DNA from 4 places in the Mesorhizobium sp. CNPSo 4670 genome. Region 3 is predicted to be linked to each of the others. Evidence: riboswitches for the same ligand, from Rfam matches in the RefSeq annotation. Region 3 holds a riboswitch; each other region holds the start of a gene.
The links. Region 3 has a riboswitch for cobalamin ahead of metE (5-methyltetrahydropteroyltriglutamate--homocysteine S-methyltransferase). Riboswitches for the same ligand answer to the same signal wherever they lie in the genome.
Positions count from the first base shown of each region.

Region 1: it holds a riboswitch for cobalamin, as region 3 does, so the genes downstream of both, bluB (5,6-dimethylbenzimidazole synthase) here and metE (5-methyltetrahydropteroyltriglutamate--homocysteine S-methyltransferase) in region 3, are expected to answer to the same signal.
Region 2: it holds a riboswitch for cobalamin, as region 3 does, so the genes downstream of both, AC0ZT5_RS10320 (DUF1636 family protein) here and metE (5-methyltetrahydropteroyltriglutamate--homocysteine S-methyltransferase) in region 3, are expected to answer to the same signal.
Region 4: it holds a riboswitch for cobalamin, as region 3 does, so the genes downstream of both, AC0ZT5_RS10530 (CbtB domain-containing protein) here and metE (5-methyltetrahydropteroyltriglutamate--homocysteine S-methyltransferase) in region 3, are expected to answer to the same signal.

Region 1 is NZ_JBWJFQ010000001.1:462,161-466,353, reverse strand. Features, by position in the region: gene AC0ZT5_RS02095 (pirin family protein) at 1-382, opposite strand, end outside; gene AC0ZT5_RS02090 (DUF2277 domain-containing protein) at 420-686, opposite strand; gene AC0ZT5_RS02085 (exodeoxyribonuclease VII small subunit) at 799-1,050, opposite strand; gene AC0ZT5_RS02080 (histone deacetylase family protein) at 1,054-1,980, opposite strand; cobalamin riboswitch at 2,102-2,281, shown strand; partial or broken gene bluB (5,6-dimethylbenzimidazole synthase) at 2,285-2,959, shown strand; gene AC0ZT5_RS02070 (hypothetical protein) at 3,076-4,059, opposite strand; gene AC0ZT5_RS02065 (TetR/AcrR family transcriptional regulator) at 4,154-4,193, opposite strand, start outside.
Region 2 is NZ_JBWJFQ010000004.1:344,884-349,076, reverse strand. Features, by position in the region: gene AC0ZT5_RS10335 (NuoB/complex I 20 kDa subunit family protein) at 1-559, opposite strand, end outside; gene AC0ZT5_RS10330 (NADH-quinone oxidoreductase subunit A) at 550-915, opposite strand; gene AC0ZT5_RS10325 (winged helix-turn-helix domain-containing protein) at 1,246-2,445, shown strand; cobalamin riboswitch at 2,475-2,680, shown strand; gene AC0ZT5_RS10320 (DUF1636 family protein) at 2,720-3,148, shown strand; gene cobW (cobalamin biosynthesis protein CobW) at 3,151-4,188, shown strand.
Region 3 is NZ_JBWJFQ010000028.1:55,911-60,103, forward strand. Features, by position in the region: gene metE (5-methyltetrahydropteroyltriglutamate--homocysteine S-methyltransferase) at 1-1,649, opposite strand, end outside; cobalamin riboswitch at 1,769-1,969, opposite strand; gene AC0ZT5_RS31765 (adenosine kinase) at 3,441-4,193, opposite strand, start outside.
Region 4 is NZ_JBWJFQ010000004.1:389,201-393,393, forward strand. Features, by position in the region: gene AC0ZT5_RS10520 (MFS transporter) at 1-749, shown strand, start outside; gene AC0ZT5_RS10525 (aromatic ring-hydroxylating oxygenase subunit alpha) at 753-1,928, opposite strand; cobalamin riboswitch at 2,070-2,267, shown strand; gene AC0ZT5_RS10530 (CbtB domain-containing protein) at 2,304-2,483, shown strand; gene AC0ZT5_RS10535 (CbtA family protein) at 2,499-3,302, shown strand; gene cobU (bifunctional adenosylcobinamide kinase/adenosylcobinamide-phosphate guanylyltransferase) at 3,295-3,810, shown strand; gene cobO (cob(I)yrinic acid a,c-diamide adenosyltransferase) at 3,812-4,193, shown strand, end outside.

The sequences.
Region 1 (4,193 bases), on a different contig from region 3:
CACCACGCAATTCCTCCGGCGTGCGCTCGGAATGGACGATGCCGCGGCCGGCCGTCATCAAATTCACGTCGCCGGGCTGGATGACCATTTCGGTGCCGAGTGAATCGCGATGCCTGATCTTGCCGTCGAACAGATAGGTTACCGTCGACAGCCCGATATGCGGATGAGGACGGACATCGAGCGCCTGGCCCGCGCGCAGGATCGCCGGGCCCATGCGGTCGAAGAAGATGAAAGGCCCGACGAGCCGTCTTTTGGCGGTCGGCAGAGCGCGGCGTACCTGGAAACCGCCAATGTCCTTGGCGTTCGGGATGACCATCAGTTCGATCTGGTCGCTGGCAAAGGCGTCGCCGACTTCAGGGTCTTTCCCGGGGAAGAAGCTCATGGACTCTCCTTGTCAGCGGCCGTCGCCGGTTGTTGGATCAGGCAAAACGGATCGCCGATTTTGCCCGTGCCTTGGCGGCCACCTCTTCGCGATTGCGAGGATGCTGATGGGTTTCGAGGGAATCGAGAAGCTCACGCGCCGATGCCGCGATGGCTTCGACCGCATGATCGAAGGCGTGCTGGTTCTGCTTCGAAGGTCGCGTCGTTCCGCTCAATTTGCGCACAAACTGAAGTGCGGCGTCGCGCACCTCGTCATTGGTTGCCGGCGGATCAAAATTGAACAGGGTCTTGATGTTTCTGCACATCGTTTGCGAACCTCCTCTTGTCCTGAAGCCGTTTCAATCGGGACGGCTGCTATCCTCGACCATGATCATGTCCAAAAGCCGGTGAGGCAAGACCATCGTTCGGGAGCATGACTCAGTCGGCGTCGAGCGGCTCGGTTCCAACCGGCTTGCCGTCGCGCGACAGCCTGATCTTCTCGACCTTGTCCTCGGCGGCCTTCAGCAGCCGGTCGCAATGCGCCTTTAGCGCCTCGCCGCGCTCATAGATCCTGATCGACTGGTCGAGCGGCACGTCGCCACGTTCCAAATCATCGACGATCTTTTCCAATGCGTCGAGTGCCTGCTCAAAGCTCATCGCCTTGACGTCTTCGTTGGTCTCTCCAGCCATCATTCACCCTTTCATCAGTCGCCCGACATGGGCGGCGACCGAAAATGCCAGTCCCTGCAGATCGTAGCCACCCTCGAGCAGGCTGACGAGCCGGTTGCCGCTGTGGCGCGTGGCGCGCTGCATAAGCTGGCCGGTCGCCCAGTCGAAATCATCCTCGGTCAGGTTGATCTCTGCCAGCGGATCGCGATGGTGCGCGTCGAAACCGGCCGAAATGATAATCAGGTCGGGCGCGAAATTGTCGAGCGCCGGCAGGACACGCGACAGCAGGGCATCTCGGAAAACCTCGCTGCCGGTCTGCGGCGCCAGCGGCGCGTTGACGATGTTGCCGGCGCCGGTTTCGCTCTTCGCCCCGGTGCCGGGATAAAGCGGCATCTGGTGCGTCGAGCAATAAAGCACCGACGGATCGTCCCAGAAAATATCCTGCGTGCCGTTGCCGTGATGCACGTCCCAATCGACGACGGCAACGCGCTCGACGCCATGTTTCTTCTGCGCGTAGCGCGCCGCAATCGCCGCCGTGTTGAAGAGGCAGAAGCCCATGGCCGTGGTTTTTTCGGCGTGGTGGCCAGGCGGCCGGGCTGCGACGAAGACGTTGTCAGCGCGGCCGGCAAAGACATCGTCGACGGCGGCGTTGGCGGCGCCGATCGCGGTGATCGCCGCTTGCCAGCTCTTCGGACTGACTGTCGTGTCGGCGTCGATGCGGGCGATGCCCTCGTCGGGAATGGCGGCGCGGACGCGGGCGACGAAATCGGCGGGGTGCGCGTAGAGAATGGTGGCCTCGTCGCCTTCGGGCGCCTTGATGCGATCGAGCCCGACAAACGCCTCATCGTCGAGCACCCGCTCGATGGCGCGCAAGCGGTCCGGCCGCTCGGGGTGACCGGGCGGCGTGATGTGCTCAAGGAAGATCGGATGGGTGTAGAGACGAGTGGCCATCCTCCCTATCTAGTGCCCCGACGTCGCGATGGCCATGCGTCGTGGCCTGATGGCTGGGGAAAATCACACATGCGTCCATTGGTGTCGCTGCAGGCATTGGCGTCGTCAGCGCTTCGGCGTAAGGTCACTGCCACTGCCTGGTGCCCGCCGCAAGCGGGAGAATCGGGAACACGGTTGAACTCCGTGGCGTGCCCAACGCTGTAAGGGGGACCGCGCCGGTAAATGCCACTGTCGATGACGGGAAGGCACCGGACGCGGGTTGATCCCGAGCCAGAAGACCGGCCTGGCAGGCATCGTCATCCGCATGGTCAGGCGGACGGCATCTACAGCAATCGCAAGGGGACACGCGATGCCGGAACACATGACCGCCTCTGTTGGCGACGGATTTGACCAGAGTGCGCGCGACGCTGTCTATCGCGCCATGTTTACAAGGCGCGACGTGCGCAGCCATTTCCTGCCAACCGCGCTCGACGATGAGGTGCTGGCGCGGCTGCTGCTTGCCGCTCACCACGCCCCCTCGGTCGGCTTCATGCAGCCTTGGAATTTCATCGTCATTCGCGATGCGGAGCGACGGGAAAAGGTGCGTGACCTGTTCCTGGCGGCGCGAGAGCAGGAACTGCCGGCCATCGCGGAAGAACGACAGGCGCTTTACCGCAAGCTCAAACTGGAAGGCATCTGCGAAAGCGCGCTCAACATCTGCATTACCTGCGACCGGCAGCGCTCGAAGGGTTCGCCGCTGGGGCGCTGGCACAATCCGGAGATGGACCTCTACAGCACGGTTTGCGCGGTGCAGAATTTCTGGCTGGCGGCGCGCGCCGAGGGCGTGGGTGTCGGCTGGGTCAGCATCATCGAGGCGCAAGCGCTGAAACAGCTTCTGTCAATTCCCGAGCATGTGACGCCGGTCGCCTATCTCTGCGTCGGCCATGTTTCCGAGTTCGCGCCAAAGCCGGACCTCGAGGCGCATGGCTGGGGCCGCCGCTTGCCACTGCCGGAACTGATCATGAGCGAGACCTTTTGCGGGCAAGGTGAAGTGCTGCTCAAATCGACCGTGACGCGCCTCAGCGGGGTCGATGCCGCACCGGCAACCACTGCCGATCAGCGTGTCGCGCCGGCCATGCCCCAGCGAGAACCGCCGAAAGAGGCCAGCGCCTTGTCCTTGAGTTCCCTGAACTTCGAAGACGCCTCGGCCAGCCGGGCGTCCCAGGCGGGATCGGGCACCTGGCCCTCGATGGTCCTGAAATAGACCTGCATCAGGCAGGCGATGGCGAAGGGTTCGATGAACGCCGCCTTGAAGGCCCAGGCGAAGACGATGGCGAGCACGAAGGCCCAGCCGGCAAGCTGCCCGGGCATGAGGAAAAGAATGGCGCCGGCCGGGGCCAGCATCAGCAGGAAGATAACGAACGAGACGCCCCACATGATGACCGCCAGCCAGACGGCGTTCTTGACCATGATCTTGCCGTTCTGGGCATAGAGCACGACGCCTTGCCGCGCCGTCTCGAACGGCGAGGCTGAATTGATACGGATGTTGTAGCCGAGGATGATCTCGTCGACATAGGTCAGCGACAGGCGGATCACCGTGTTGATGAAGCTGACCAGGCCACTCAGGCCCGGGATCGGCAGGAAGGCGGCGATGCCGCCGAGCAACCCGGTAATGGCGCGGATGGCGCCCTTGACCAGCTGGTCGACGACGAAAAGGATGTTGGCCTCGGCAAAACGCTGGGTCACGATGTCCTTGGCATAGGCGATCTGGTCCTGGCCGTCGGGAATGTCGCGGCCGTCGATCAGATGGACCATGACGGCTATATGGCCGGCCTTGACGACATAGAGGATGTATTCGCGGATCCAGTAGACAGCGATCGAGACGACGCCGAAGCCGACCATCCCGCCCCACAGGGCAAAGGACAGCGGCCCGTCCGGGTCGGTGGAGATATGGCCAACGCCGTAGCCAACGGAGGCGCCCGTGCCGGTCGCCACGATATACGCCAGCGTGATGCCGAAATAGACGATCATGCGAAAGACAATGAACGGCCAGGTCCGCATCATGATGGACACCGACCTCCCGATATCAAAATCCCACATGCCCCGAATCTCCGCTCAGAGATGGGGCGAGAGGATGCGCTCAAACCGGCTCTTGTCAATCGTGGGCAGTGGCCCCAGGCCGCCAATGGGGATTTCAGACCGGCTGCGAACCCTGCTTCTTGAGCAAGCCTTCG
Region 2 (4,193 bases), on a different contig from region 3:
GTCGGATCTTCTTCTGCAAGAGAAGAATGCCGTAAAGCAGCGCTTCGGCGCTCGGCGGGCAGCCGGGCACATAGATATCGACCGGCACGACGCGGTCGCAGCCGCGCACCACCGAATAGGAATAGTGATAGTAGCCGCCGCCATTGGCGCAGGAGCCCATCGAGATGACGTAGCGCGGCTCCGGCATCTGGTCGTAGACCTTGCGCAGCGCCGGCGCCATCTTGTTGGTCAGCGTGCCGGCGACAATCATGATGTCGGACTGGCGCGGAGACGCGCGCGGCGCAACGCCGAACCGTTCCGAATCGTAGCGCGGCATCGAAGTGTGGATCATCTCGACCGCGCAGCAGGCGAGGCCGAACGTCATGAACATCAGCGAACCGCTGCGCGCCCAGGTGATCAGCGCCTCAGTCGAGGTGACGAGAAAGCCCTTGTCGGCCAATTCGTTGTTGATCTCGAGGAAGAACGGATCGTCGGACCCCACCGGCTTGCCGGTGTTGGGATCGATCAGGCCCTTGGGCTTCGGCGCGACGAGCGTGCCGGAACTGTCGTTCAATCCCATTCCAGCGCTCCTTTTTTCCATTCATAGGCAAAGCCGATGGTCAGCACCGCCAAAAAGACCATCATCGACCAGAAGCCGAGCATGCCGATCTTCGAAAAGGACACCGCCCACGGAAACAGGAAAGCCACTTCCAGATCGAAGATGATGAACAGGATCGACACCAGGTAGAAACGGATGTCGAATTTCATGCGGGCGTCGTCGAACGAGTTGAAACCGCACTCGTAGGCGGAAAGCTTTTCGGGATCGGGATTGCGGTAGGCGACCAGGAAGGGGGCGGCCAGCAGCGCCAGCCCGACGACCAGTGCCACGCCGATGAACAGGACGATGGGCAGGTATGAACCTAGAAGTGCGTTCATGCTCGGCTTTCCGTTGGCGCCAATCCACGTTGATTACAGCACCGGACCCTAATGCGGAAGCGTGACAGTTTAACCGCTGAACCGTTTTAAGGGCCTATGCTGCAACGCGGCGAGGGTTAGCGCAGCACTTCCAGCGAAGCAAGTCAAACCTTGTTCAAAACGCGGTGCTGGACGGCATATCCGAGGAAACAGGTCCGATCCGCTCCTGTTTGATTTCCTTCGTTTTTTACTCCACTTTTGTCTCCTGACATGGTTGCCGCCAAAACCCTGCTAGCATGGGCCGGAATCACCAGCCAAAACGTCAGCTGACACCATCAGAGTCCCATCCGAATGAAGGAAAAGATCTCGCTTGCCATGGCCCGGCGCATCGCGCTCGCCGCCCAGGGGTTTCTCGATCCCCGCCCCGCTGGTACGCCCGACCGCCGCCATTTCGCCCGCGTGCTGGCCCGGACCGGCCTGCTGCAGATCGATTCCGTCAGTGCGGTGGTGCGCGCCCACTATATGCCGCTCTATTCGCGCCTTGGCCCCTACCCGCTCGCCTTGCTCGACAATGCGGCCGTAACGCGCAAGCGCACGGTGTTCGAATACTGGGCGCACGAAGCCTCCTTCCTGCCGGTCGAGACATATCCGCTGATGCGCTGGCGCATGCAGCGGGCCGAGCGCGGCGATGAAATGTATCTCGGCCTGGCAAAATGGGGCCGCGAACACGCTGGCTACATCGAGGAAATCTATAGGGAAGTCGCCGATCGCGGTCCGATCGCCGCTTCCGCGCTCGAAGGCCAGAAAGGTTCGGGCGGCTGGTGGGGCTGGAGCCATGCCAAGCATGCCTTCGAATGGCTGTTCTGGGCCGGGCGCATCACCACGGCGCATCGCCGCGGTTTCGAGCGGTTCTACGATCTGCCGGACCGCGTGCTGCCGCAGGCGATCCTCGACCTGCCGGTGCCGGCCGCCGAGGACGCGCACCGCGAGTTGCTGCGTATCTCGGCCCGCGCCCACGGCATCGCGACATCAGGCGACCTGCGCGACTATTTCCGCCTATCCCCAGCCGACATGAAGGGCCGACTGGAGGAACTGGTCGAACTCGGCGAGCTGTTGCCGGTGCGTGTCGAAGGCTGGGACAAGCCGGCTTACCTTCACAGCGACGCCCGTCTGCCGCGGAAAATCGAGGCCCGCGCCCTGCTGGCGCCGTTCGATCCGGTCGTCTTCGAACGGTCGCGCACCGAGCGGCTGTTCGATTTCCACTACCGCATCGAGATCTACACCCCGGCCGAAAAGCGCCAATACGGCTACTACGTCCTGCCGTTCCTGTTCGGCGACAGGATCGTGGCGCGAGTCGACCTCAAGGCCGACCGGCCGGCCGGTGTCTTGCGCGTTCATGCGGCCTATGCCGAGCCCGGCGCGCCGCCTGAAACCGCAGCAGAACTCTTCGAGGAACTGAAGCAGATGCAGGGCTGGCTCGGCCTTGAGCGTATAGAAGTGACATCAGCCGGTGATTTGGGTCCGGCGCTGGCCGACTTGACCGTGTCGTAAGCCCGCGTTGACACCGCTACCCGCAAAAGCCTAAATCAGCTCCAGACGGTCTCTTCTCTTCAACGAGAGGAGCCAAGAGGGAATGCGGTGCGAAATTCCGATTTCAAATCCGCGGCTGTCCCCGCAACTGTAAGCGAAGAGCCGAGGCCGAAAGCCACTGGGATGATCCCGGGAAGGCGGCTACCCAAGGCGATGACCCGCGAGCCAGGAGACCTGCCGTCTGCGACTATAGAATCCGATCGCCCGGCGGGTTTCCGGGCAAGGAGCCCGATTTTTGGACCACGACAGCAGTTATTCCGCTGGCACAGCGGACAATTCGTCCGGCGCGACCGATGCCCTTGCCGGCGTGACCGTCATCGTCTGTGCCTCCTGTCGTGATGAAACCGGTTCCGATGCCCATCCCCGCGCCGGCGAACTTCTGGCGGACGACACGCGCCGCGCCGCCTCTGGCGAAGACATCCGCGTCCGCAGCGTCGAATGCCTCGGCAATTGCAAGCGCCGGCTCAGTGCCGCCATCCTGCGCGATGGCTGCTGGAGCTACGTCTTCGGCGACTTGACTGCAACCAGCGGTGCCGACCTCGTCACTGGCGCAAAACTCTTCGCCACCTCGACCGACGGCCTGATCCCATGGCGCGGCCGTCCCGACAGCCTCAAGCGCGGCCTCGTGGCCCGCATCCCTCCCCTCGACCTGCTGAAGGACTGATCATGACTGCTTCCGTCTCCCGCGTCCCCTGCACCGTCGTCACCGGCTTCCTCGGCGCCGGTAAGACGACGCTGATCCGCCATCTCCTGGAAAACGCCGGTGGCAAGCGGATCGCCATCATCGTCAACGAATTCGGCGACATTGGCATCGACGGCGAGATCCTGAAGGGCTGCGGCATCGACACGTGCCCTGAGGAAAACATCGTCGAACTGGCCAATGGCTGCATCTGCTGCACCGTTGCCGACGATTTCGTGCCGGCGCTCGACCAGATCCTGTCGCTGACGCCGAAGGTCGACCATATCCTGATCGAGACCTCAGGTCTCGCTCTGCCCAAGCCACTGGTCCAGGCTTTTCAGTGGCCAACGGTGAAGAGCCGGGTGACCGTCGATGGTGTCATCGCCGTGGTCGACGGTCCCGCACTCGCCGAGGGCCGCGTCGCCAACGACATGGACGCCCTTCAGGCACAGCGTGCGCAGGACCAGACGCTCGATCACGACGATCCGGTCGAGGAAGTGTTCGAGGATCAGATCGCTTGCGCCGACCTGATCATCCTGTCGAAGAGCGACCTGATGGACGCCGCCGACTCCGCCCGCGCCAACGCCATCATCAACGAGCACATCGCTCGCGCTGTGAAGATCGTGCCGACGTCACAGGGCAAGGTCGATCCCTCGGTGCTGCTCGGCCTTGGTCTTGCCGTCGAAGACGACATCGAGAACCGCAAGACCCATCACGACGACGAACTTGACCACGAGCACGACGACTTCGATTCCTTCGTCATCGACATTGCCTCGATCGCCAATCCGGATGAGCTGGCAAAGCGCGTTGCTACCGCCGCCGAGGAAGAAAACGTGCTGCGCGTGAAAGGCTTCGTCGAGGTCGGCGGCAAGCCGATGCGGCTCTTGCTGCAAGCCGTGGGACCGCGCGTCAATCACTACTATGACCGCGCCTGGACGGCCGGCGATGACCGCCGCTCGCGTCTCGTCGTCATCGGCCTCAAGGGGCTGAACCGCCCGGCGATCGAGCGTATACTCGCCGGCTGACGCAA
Region 3 (4,193 bases):
ATCGGATTGGGGCGCGATACATCGCCGAAGATGATCGGGGGACGCACGTAGCGGGAGCCATAGCTTTGCACCCAGCCATGCTGGGTGAAGGCGAAGCCGGACAGCTTCTCGCCGAAATGCTGTACCATGTCGTTTCGTTCGAACTCGCCGTGCACCAGCACGTCCAGCCCGATCTCCTCCTGCCAGCGGATGGCAGTCTTGGTCTCGTTCTGCAGAAAGCTGTCGTAGTCGAGATAGCTGAGCTCACCCTTCCTGTGGGCGGAGCGGGCCTTGCGCACCCGAGTCGTCTGCGGGAATGATCCTATGGTGGTCGTTGGGAACGGGGGCAGGCTCAGCGTGCGGGCCTGGACCGTGGAACGCACGAGGAAAGGGTTCTTTCGTTGCTTCATGCTATCGTCGATGCCGGCGATCCGACCTTCAACAAGCGGATCATGGACCTTTGCGGACGCTGCGCGAGCAGCGGCAGCCTCGGCAGAAGCTGTCAACTCGTGTGCCACTACATCCCTGCCTTCGGACAGCGCCCTCGCCAGCACCACCAGTTCGTCGGTCTTCTGCGCCGCGAAGGCGAGCCACGAGCTTATAGTGGCATCAAGTGCCGTCTCCATGCGAAGGTCCATGGGCACATGCAGCATCGAGCACGAAGGTGCAATTTCGACGCGGTCCAAGGGCCAGCCGGCGACGATCGGCTTGATGCGGTCGAGAATGGCAGGCAGGTTCGCGCGCCAGACGTTGCGGCCATCGATCAAGCCAAGCGACAGCACCAGGTCCTTAGGCGCAAGCCGACCAACCCTCTCCAACTGCTCGGGAGCGCGCGAAAGATCGAGATGCAGGCCGGCCACTGGCAGCGAAATCGCCGTCTCGAGATTGTCCCCCAGCGCACCGAAATAGGTAGCCAGCATGATCTTCAGTTCGGGAGTGGCCTTCGACAGCTGCCCATAGGCAAATTCATACGCAGCTCGTTCGTTCGGGTTTAGATCCAGGACAAGGGCTGGCTCATCGATCTGCACCCAATCGGCTCCCGACAGTTTCAACCCCCGCAGGAGCTGCTCGTAGACGGGCAGAAGCCGCGGCAGCAGCGCGATGGGATTGAAACCCTCGGCAGGTGACTTCGCCAGTTTGAGGAAGGTGACAGGTCCAAGGATGACTGGGCGTGTATGAATGCCGAGGGCTTTAGCCTCGAGGAAGTGATCAACCGGTTTCGTCGACGAGAGGGCAAACGTCTGATCATCGTCGAGTTCCGGCACGATGTAGTGATAGTTGTTGTCGAACCATTTGGTCATTTCCATCGCGGTCAGGGCAGGGCCAGCCGCACGCTCCTGATCAGAGTGCCCGCAGCTCCCCGTCTGGCCTTGGTCGCCGCGCGCCATGGCGAAGTAGATGTCGAGCGGAAGCTCGCCGCCACTCCAGGCGTATCGGGACGGCACCGCGCCGACCATTTCTGCAGTGTCGAGCACATGGTCGTAGAGCGAGAAGTCGTTCGACGGAATTTTCGACACGCCGCGATCGCGCTGCTCTTCCCAGTTGGCGGCACGCAGCGCTTTCGCCGTCGTGAGAAGGTCAGTAGCGGAAGATTTTCCGGACCAGTAGCTTTCAAGCGCGAATTTCAGTTCCCGCCGGCGACCGAACCGCGGCACACCGAGCGTTGCCACAGGAATTTGCTGAGAGACAGTCATGCCATACCCCGATGGTTGGGGCGTGGGGGACAAGAAGGCGCCTCGTAGACCGGCACGAACGCCGGACTGCTGCGGCCACCGAGACACCCCGCCCGTGGACTTAGTTCGTCGTGGCAGGTCTCCTGGCTCGCGGGGTCATCGCTTCTCCCCGTCTTCCCGAGGCTGTTCGCCTCAGTGACATGAGTGGGGTTGGCTCACTCGCTAACAGTTGCGGGGGCAGCGCCGGCCTCGCACCGGCTTCCCTCTTAGCTCCGTGCGGCAATGCCGTACGGAGAACCACGGCACCCAGACAAACACAGCAGGGAACCGTGTGTCAATGCCGCATAAAGAAATGTTTATGTCATTATGTGAAATGTTGGTGTTTTTGCAAAGGCCGCAACGAGAGCGAGTAACTGCGAACGCGCTGATCGACTGGTAAATCAGACCACACATTGAACCGCCCGATGCCCAGTAGACATGGAGAACTCCGGTCGGCTCGCTGTTCGACCTCCCGCGGCCTGCCAAATCGGCGGCGTCGATCCGATCCCATGTGGGCGATCATCCATAGCTATCCTCACCCGAATCGAGGGGCCCGCGTCCCTGCCTTCCTGAAATCCAAAGGCCAAGACGCATGGACGTATCGGCAAGGTGACCATGTCTCTTCTCAGGTCAGATAGTTTCTGACCGCATTTGGCAGATCCGGCTCTGCACACGTTGCACTCATACACACGGGACCAGCTGCGGATATCCAGCCCGCTCAAAGCGTGAGAGCGCCAAAAGGCTAAGCTTGCTCGACGCACAAAACCAAGAGATACCGTTTCGCCTTCGAGGGTTTGCTTAAAAAGCTTTGACGCAGACCCCGCCATTTCTGGTGTGGCTGTCGTATTTCCATTGTGTGTTGCACGGTAGAGTGACTGCGTTTCGCCGCGAGCGCGGCAGAACCGCAGACGGTACGCGATAGAGCCGGAGGAAATAAGGCGGCGTAGACCGTCACGCTTTACAAACGTGACATTCTCCAGGAGGGGATCGTCATCATCTATCCGGCTGTCGGGAGGCTCGGCCGGCTGAGAGGACGAGGAAACATGCCGTTAAGAGATGAGGGGCGAGGTCGGTGCCAGGCAACTGCACTGGACGTCTCGCCAAAATGGCGGGCCGGTCGCGCAATCGATTTGCCATCACGAGATTTTCGCGGCCGTGGCGGCTTCGCGGTCTGCTGTCCGCCGGGTGAAGCGCGCAGCAAATGAGGCCGGGTGGAGAAGCCCCATGCGGCCGAAGGGAGTGCTACGATGGATAGGACCTTCGATGCCTCTGCAGGACATATCGGGGCGTCGAAAAGCGCTGCGAGGCGCTGTGCTTCCTGCCGCGCTCAACCCGACAGCTGGCTGGGCCAGTCCGAGTTGCTGCATCTCACCCCTGATGCACACCTGGAGTGTGTAGAAAGCAAAGATGTCGAGGCGGCATTGACGGCACTACGGTGATCCCCTCGAGAGCGGAGATGCGACTCCGCTTTCGGGATTCGGAGGGCTGCACTTTGTCGGGACGAGATTGAAACATCAGCAACCCAGCAGTCCTCAGAGGAGACTGTTGATCCCTCCTCTATACGCGCGGCATCAACGTTCCCGTCCAATCAAGCTACGATGAGCGTGATCGGGTCAGGGGCGCCGCCACCTGCCTGTCTTGAACGGTGCCGATATAGCCTTGATCCTGCTGCCTCGGATCCTGAGATCCCTCTTTGCCCCCGCTGTTCATTGAACAGCTCGCACCGGGTGGATCTGGTCTTGCCGCCAACTAGAGCAGCCGGGCTTGCTCCGCCTCGCGGCGCAGGTTCTGCCTCGGCCTTGGGCCGATCTGCTGGATCGCCAGTCCGGCGGCCAGTGAGCCGAGGTCGCCGCAGGTCTTGAGGTCGCGGCCTTGCGTGTAGCCATGCAGGAAGCCGGCGGCGTAGAGGTCGCCGGCGCCGGTCGTGTCGACGAGTTCCCGGATCGCCGTCGCCTGGATGACCACGGTCTCGTCGCCGCGCACGATGACCGAGCCCTTTTCCGAGCGGGTCACGGCAGCGATCTTGCAGTCCTTGCGGATTTGCGCCAGCGCCTCGTCGAAGGACGATGTCTGGTAGAGTGACTTGATCTCGTGGCTGTTGGCAAAGACGATGTCGACCGTGCCCGAGCGCATCAGCTCGAGGAACTCGTCGCGGTAGCGGTCGACGCAAAAGGAATCCGACAGCGTCATCGATACTTCGCGGCCTGCCGCGTGGGCCAGCCTGGCCGTCTGCCGGATCGCTTCCTTGGCGCGCGGCGGGTCCCACAGATAGCCCTCGAAATAGGTGACCTTGGCGCCAGATGCCTTATCGGCCTCGACATCCTCCGGTCCGAGCTCGACGCAGGCGCCGAGATAGGTGTTCATCGAGCGTTCGCCATCGGGCGTGACGAAGATCATCGAGCGTGCCGTCGGCGGCTCGCCGGTGAGCGGTTTGGTGTCGAACGCGACGCCCTGCGCATGGATGTCGTGCGCGTAGATTTCGCCCAGCGCATCATCGGAGAC
Region 4 (4,193 bases), on a different contig from region 3:
TGGCCTGGACCGGCGGGCCGACGCTCGGCATCTTCCTCTACACGCGCTTCGGCATCTACGCCGCGCATGGTGCGGTGGCGGTGTTCGCGCTGGCCTTGCTGGCGCTGTTCTGGACCTACCGCCTGGGCGACAACCCATCGATCCGCCCAGGCAAGACGCGGCCGGCCAATCCGCTCGCCAATATCGGCCGCTTCCTCGCCCAGCCCAGGTTGCGGCTGGCCTGGCTGATCGCCTTCGGCCGCTCCTGTTTCTGGACGACGTTCTTCGTCTATGGGCCGCTGTTCATGGTCATCACCGGCGAGGGCAAGCTGGCCGGCGGTCTTTTGGTTTCGGCCGGCAATGCGTTGCTGTTCATGGCCATCTTCTGGGGCAAGGCAGGAAAGCGCTTCGGTGGCCGCCGAACCATGACATTTGCCTATTTCGCCATGTCGGCCATGCTGCTGGCGGCGGGTGCGGTCGGCGAAACCGGGCCGCTGCTCACCGGCGCCCTCCTGCTCTGCGGCGCTTTCTTCACCATCGCGCTCGATGCACTGGGCTCGACCGCCTTCATGCGCTCGGTGCGATCCTATGAAAGGTCGCAGATGGCGGCGGTCTATCGCACCTATCTCGACTTTTCCGAACTGACGCCGCCGCTGGTCTATTCGGTCGTGCTGGCGTTCTTCGGACTGGGGTCGGTGTTCGTCACGCTCGGCCTGCTGGCGGCGTTTTGCGGCTTCGTGACCTGGCGATACCTGCCGAAATCGCTGTGATCTTCACGGGTTGGGGGTAGCTGCTGCGTGCCGTTCGCGGATCCAGTTGTGGAAGCGGTGCAGGTCGTACTCCTCGGGCATCAGCACGCCGGCCGCATGGCGCCTCGAGCGCAAGCCTTTCTGGTTGACCTCGCAGATCCCTGCATCCTCCTCCAGCACCTGTTTGCCGAAGGCGACGATGTTGTCGATATCGGTTGCATCAAGCGCCTCCGGCGCAAACAGCCATTCGGCGACAAGCTCGGTCTGCTCGGGGCCGAGCGGCACCAGCCGCACGGTCCTGACATAGTCGACATGCCCGACGATGAACATCGACGGCAGGTTGGTGGCGTAGGTCTGGCCGGCGGCGCGTTCGGCTGATGTGAGGCTGGCAAAGATCGGCCCATGCGCCTGGCCATCGCGCGACCAGGTCTGCGCGCCGGCACGCAGGCCGCCGGAAAACTCCGGCGCGTCATTGTCGGCGTGGCGGGACCATTCGGGATCGTCATGGCGACCCATCAGGCCGCGGCCATAGATCGGCACCAGCCGCGACAGGTCCTTGTGGACGCCCGGACAATGCAGGCACTCGTTGAAGTTTTCCCAAAAGATCTTCCAGTTGCAGTTCATCACCTTGCGCAGCACATGGCCGGTAACAAGCGTTTCCAGCGGCCAGTTGGCGAGACTGCCGGACGCTGGATCGAAGGAGGTTTGCGCCGAGCCGGCGGCGTCCTCTTGCAGATTGACGAAGACAAAACCGCGCCACACCGAGAGCGCCACGCGATAGAGCGGATGATTTGCCTTGTCGAAGCCTTCCGGCAGCGACTTCGACGGCACGCGAACGAGGTCGCCGCGCAGCGAATAGGACCAGGCATGGTAGGGGCAGGTGATGAGCCGTGCCTTCAGCCGGCCTTCGCTTTCCTGGCAAAGCTGCGAGCCGCGATGGCGGCACGTGTTGTGGAAGGCGCGCAGTTCGCCGGTTTCGTCGCGGAGCATGACGATTTCCTGCGTGCCGACGCGGAAGGTGCGGAATGAAAGCGGCTGCGCAAGGTCGGCCTCGCGGCAGACGAGCAACCAGCTTTTGTACCAGATGACGTCGAGATCGCGCTGATAGCTGTCCGCATCCCAATAGGCCGACGATGGCAGCGTCGGTTCGGCCCGGGTCAGGCCGTTGTAAGGATCGCGCTCGCTGGCAATGGGCTGCATGGCTGGCTTCCTGTGGATTTGTCAGCCGACACCCGACCATGGGAATTGTCAATTGTTGTGCCGGAGACCCGATTTATCTGGATGGCGCAATCGCGCTGGTTGTCGGCGGAATTTGGTTTGCCGGTTGCGGCGATTTTCCCTATAGTCGCGCTTGTCGTCGGTTCCGTTTTGGAGCCAAGAGGGAATGCGGTGCGGGCGGACTGGTTGCCCAATGCCGTGGCTGCCCCCGCAACTGTGTGCGGTAGTCCTCTCCATATGCCACTGAAGGTTTTTCTTCGGGAAGGTGGGGAAGGGCGCTGATCCGCGAGCCAGGAGACCTGCCGGCGACAGGAAACTGACTTCGATGCCCTCGGGTGGAGGGTGAAAGGACAAGACATGACTACCGCTTCCGTCTCCCTCGGCGCCTCCGTCTCCTCGCAGTCGCGCTTCATGCAGCTTGCACTCGTGGCGCTGCTCGGCATCTTCGTTGTCGGCTTTGTCGGCTTCTCGCATATCGATGCGGTCCACAATGCGGCTCACGACTATCGCCATTCGATGGCGTTTCCCTGCCACTGACGAGGATTTGACATCATGAACTTGTTTCGCAACGTCGTGTTCATCGCGGCGATCGCAGGGCTCGTGGCCGGCGTCGTTCTCGCCTGTCTGCAGGCCTATGCCACCGTGCCGCTGATCCTGAAGGCGGAAGTCTACGAACAGGCCGGCGGCGGCCACCATCATGACCATGCCGCTCCTGCCGCAACCGATACCAGCGCCATGAGCACAGCCGCTCCGGCGGGGAATGCCATGAGCTCCGCCGCCCCGGCGCCGGCGGAAGCAGCCACTCCGGCCGCGGAAGACGAAGGCTGGGCGCCGGCCGACGGTTTCGAGCGTTTCGCCTTCAGCGTTGTCGCCAATATCGTCACCGGCATCGGTTTTGCGCTGATCCTGGTCGCGGTTTCCGAATTCGCCGGCGGCATCGGCAATTGGCGCCAGGGCGTATTCTGGGGCCTGGCCGGCTTTGCCGTGTTCACGCTGGCACCTGGCCTCGGCCTGCCACCGGAATTGCCCGCCATGCCGGCGGCCGATCTCACGCAGCGCCAGATCTGGTGGTGGGCAACCGTGGTGGCGACCGCGGCGGGTCTCGGCCTGATCGCGTTCCGCAAGTCGCTGCCGCTTGCGATCCTTGCTGTCCTGCTGATCGTCGCGCCGCATGTCGTCGGCGCACCGCAGCCCGACAGTTTCGAGACGCCGATCCCGGAAGGCCTGCACCACCAGTTCGTGGTGGCGGTTACGGTGACCAACCTGGTGTTCTGGCTGGTGCTCGGCGCCGTCGTCGGCGTGGTGCGCGGCCGCTTCACCGGCACCGCGACCAGCCTGCGCGACAGCTTTGCCTGATCGCAGCAAGCTGACCTTCATCATCGGCGGTGCGCGCTCCGGCAAGAGCGCGCATGCCGAAACCCTGGCGACGGTTCTACCCTCGCCATGGACCTATATCGCCACGGCGCAAGCCTATGATGACGAAATGCGTGAGCGTATCGCGTTGCACCGCTCGCGGCGCGGCGAGGGCTGGGCGACCATCGACGCACCGCTCGATCTCGCCGGCACGCTCGAGGCTTTGCCGGACGATCAGCCGGTGCTTGTCGACTGCCTGACACTGTGGCTGACCAATCATATGCTGGCCGAACACGACCTCGACCTTGAGTGCCGTCGGCTGGCGGACGTGCTGTCGCGGCCGCGCGGGCCCTGGTTCGTCGTGTCCAATGAAGTCGGCCAAGGCATCGTGCCGGACAACGCACTGGCGCGCCGTTTTCGCGATGCCGGCGGCCGGCTCAACCAGCAGGTGGCCGCTGTCGCCGATACGGTGCTGCTGATGGTGGCGGGGCTGCCGCTCAAGGTGAAATGAAATGACCGATATCGACGACAAGACCATTGACGACCGGGATGAGGAACGCCACCGCGCCAAGATGGCCAAGCGCAAGGCAGTGCAGGATGCCGAGGTGGCGGCCAAGACGATCGAGAAGGGGCTGCTGATCGTCAACACCGGGCCGGGCAAGGGTAAGACCACCGCCGCTTTTGGTCTGGCGCTGCGGATGCTCGGCTACGGCAAGCGTGTCGGCGTCGTCCAGTTCATCAAGGGCAAATGGCACACCGGCGAGAAGGATGCCTTCGCCGCCTTTGGCGACCGCGTCGTCTGGCACGCCATGGGCGAGGGGTTCACCTGGGAAACCCAGGATCTGAAGCGCGACATCGCGGCGGCCGAAGCCGCATGGGCCAAAGTGCTCGAAC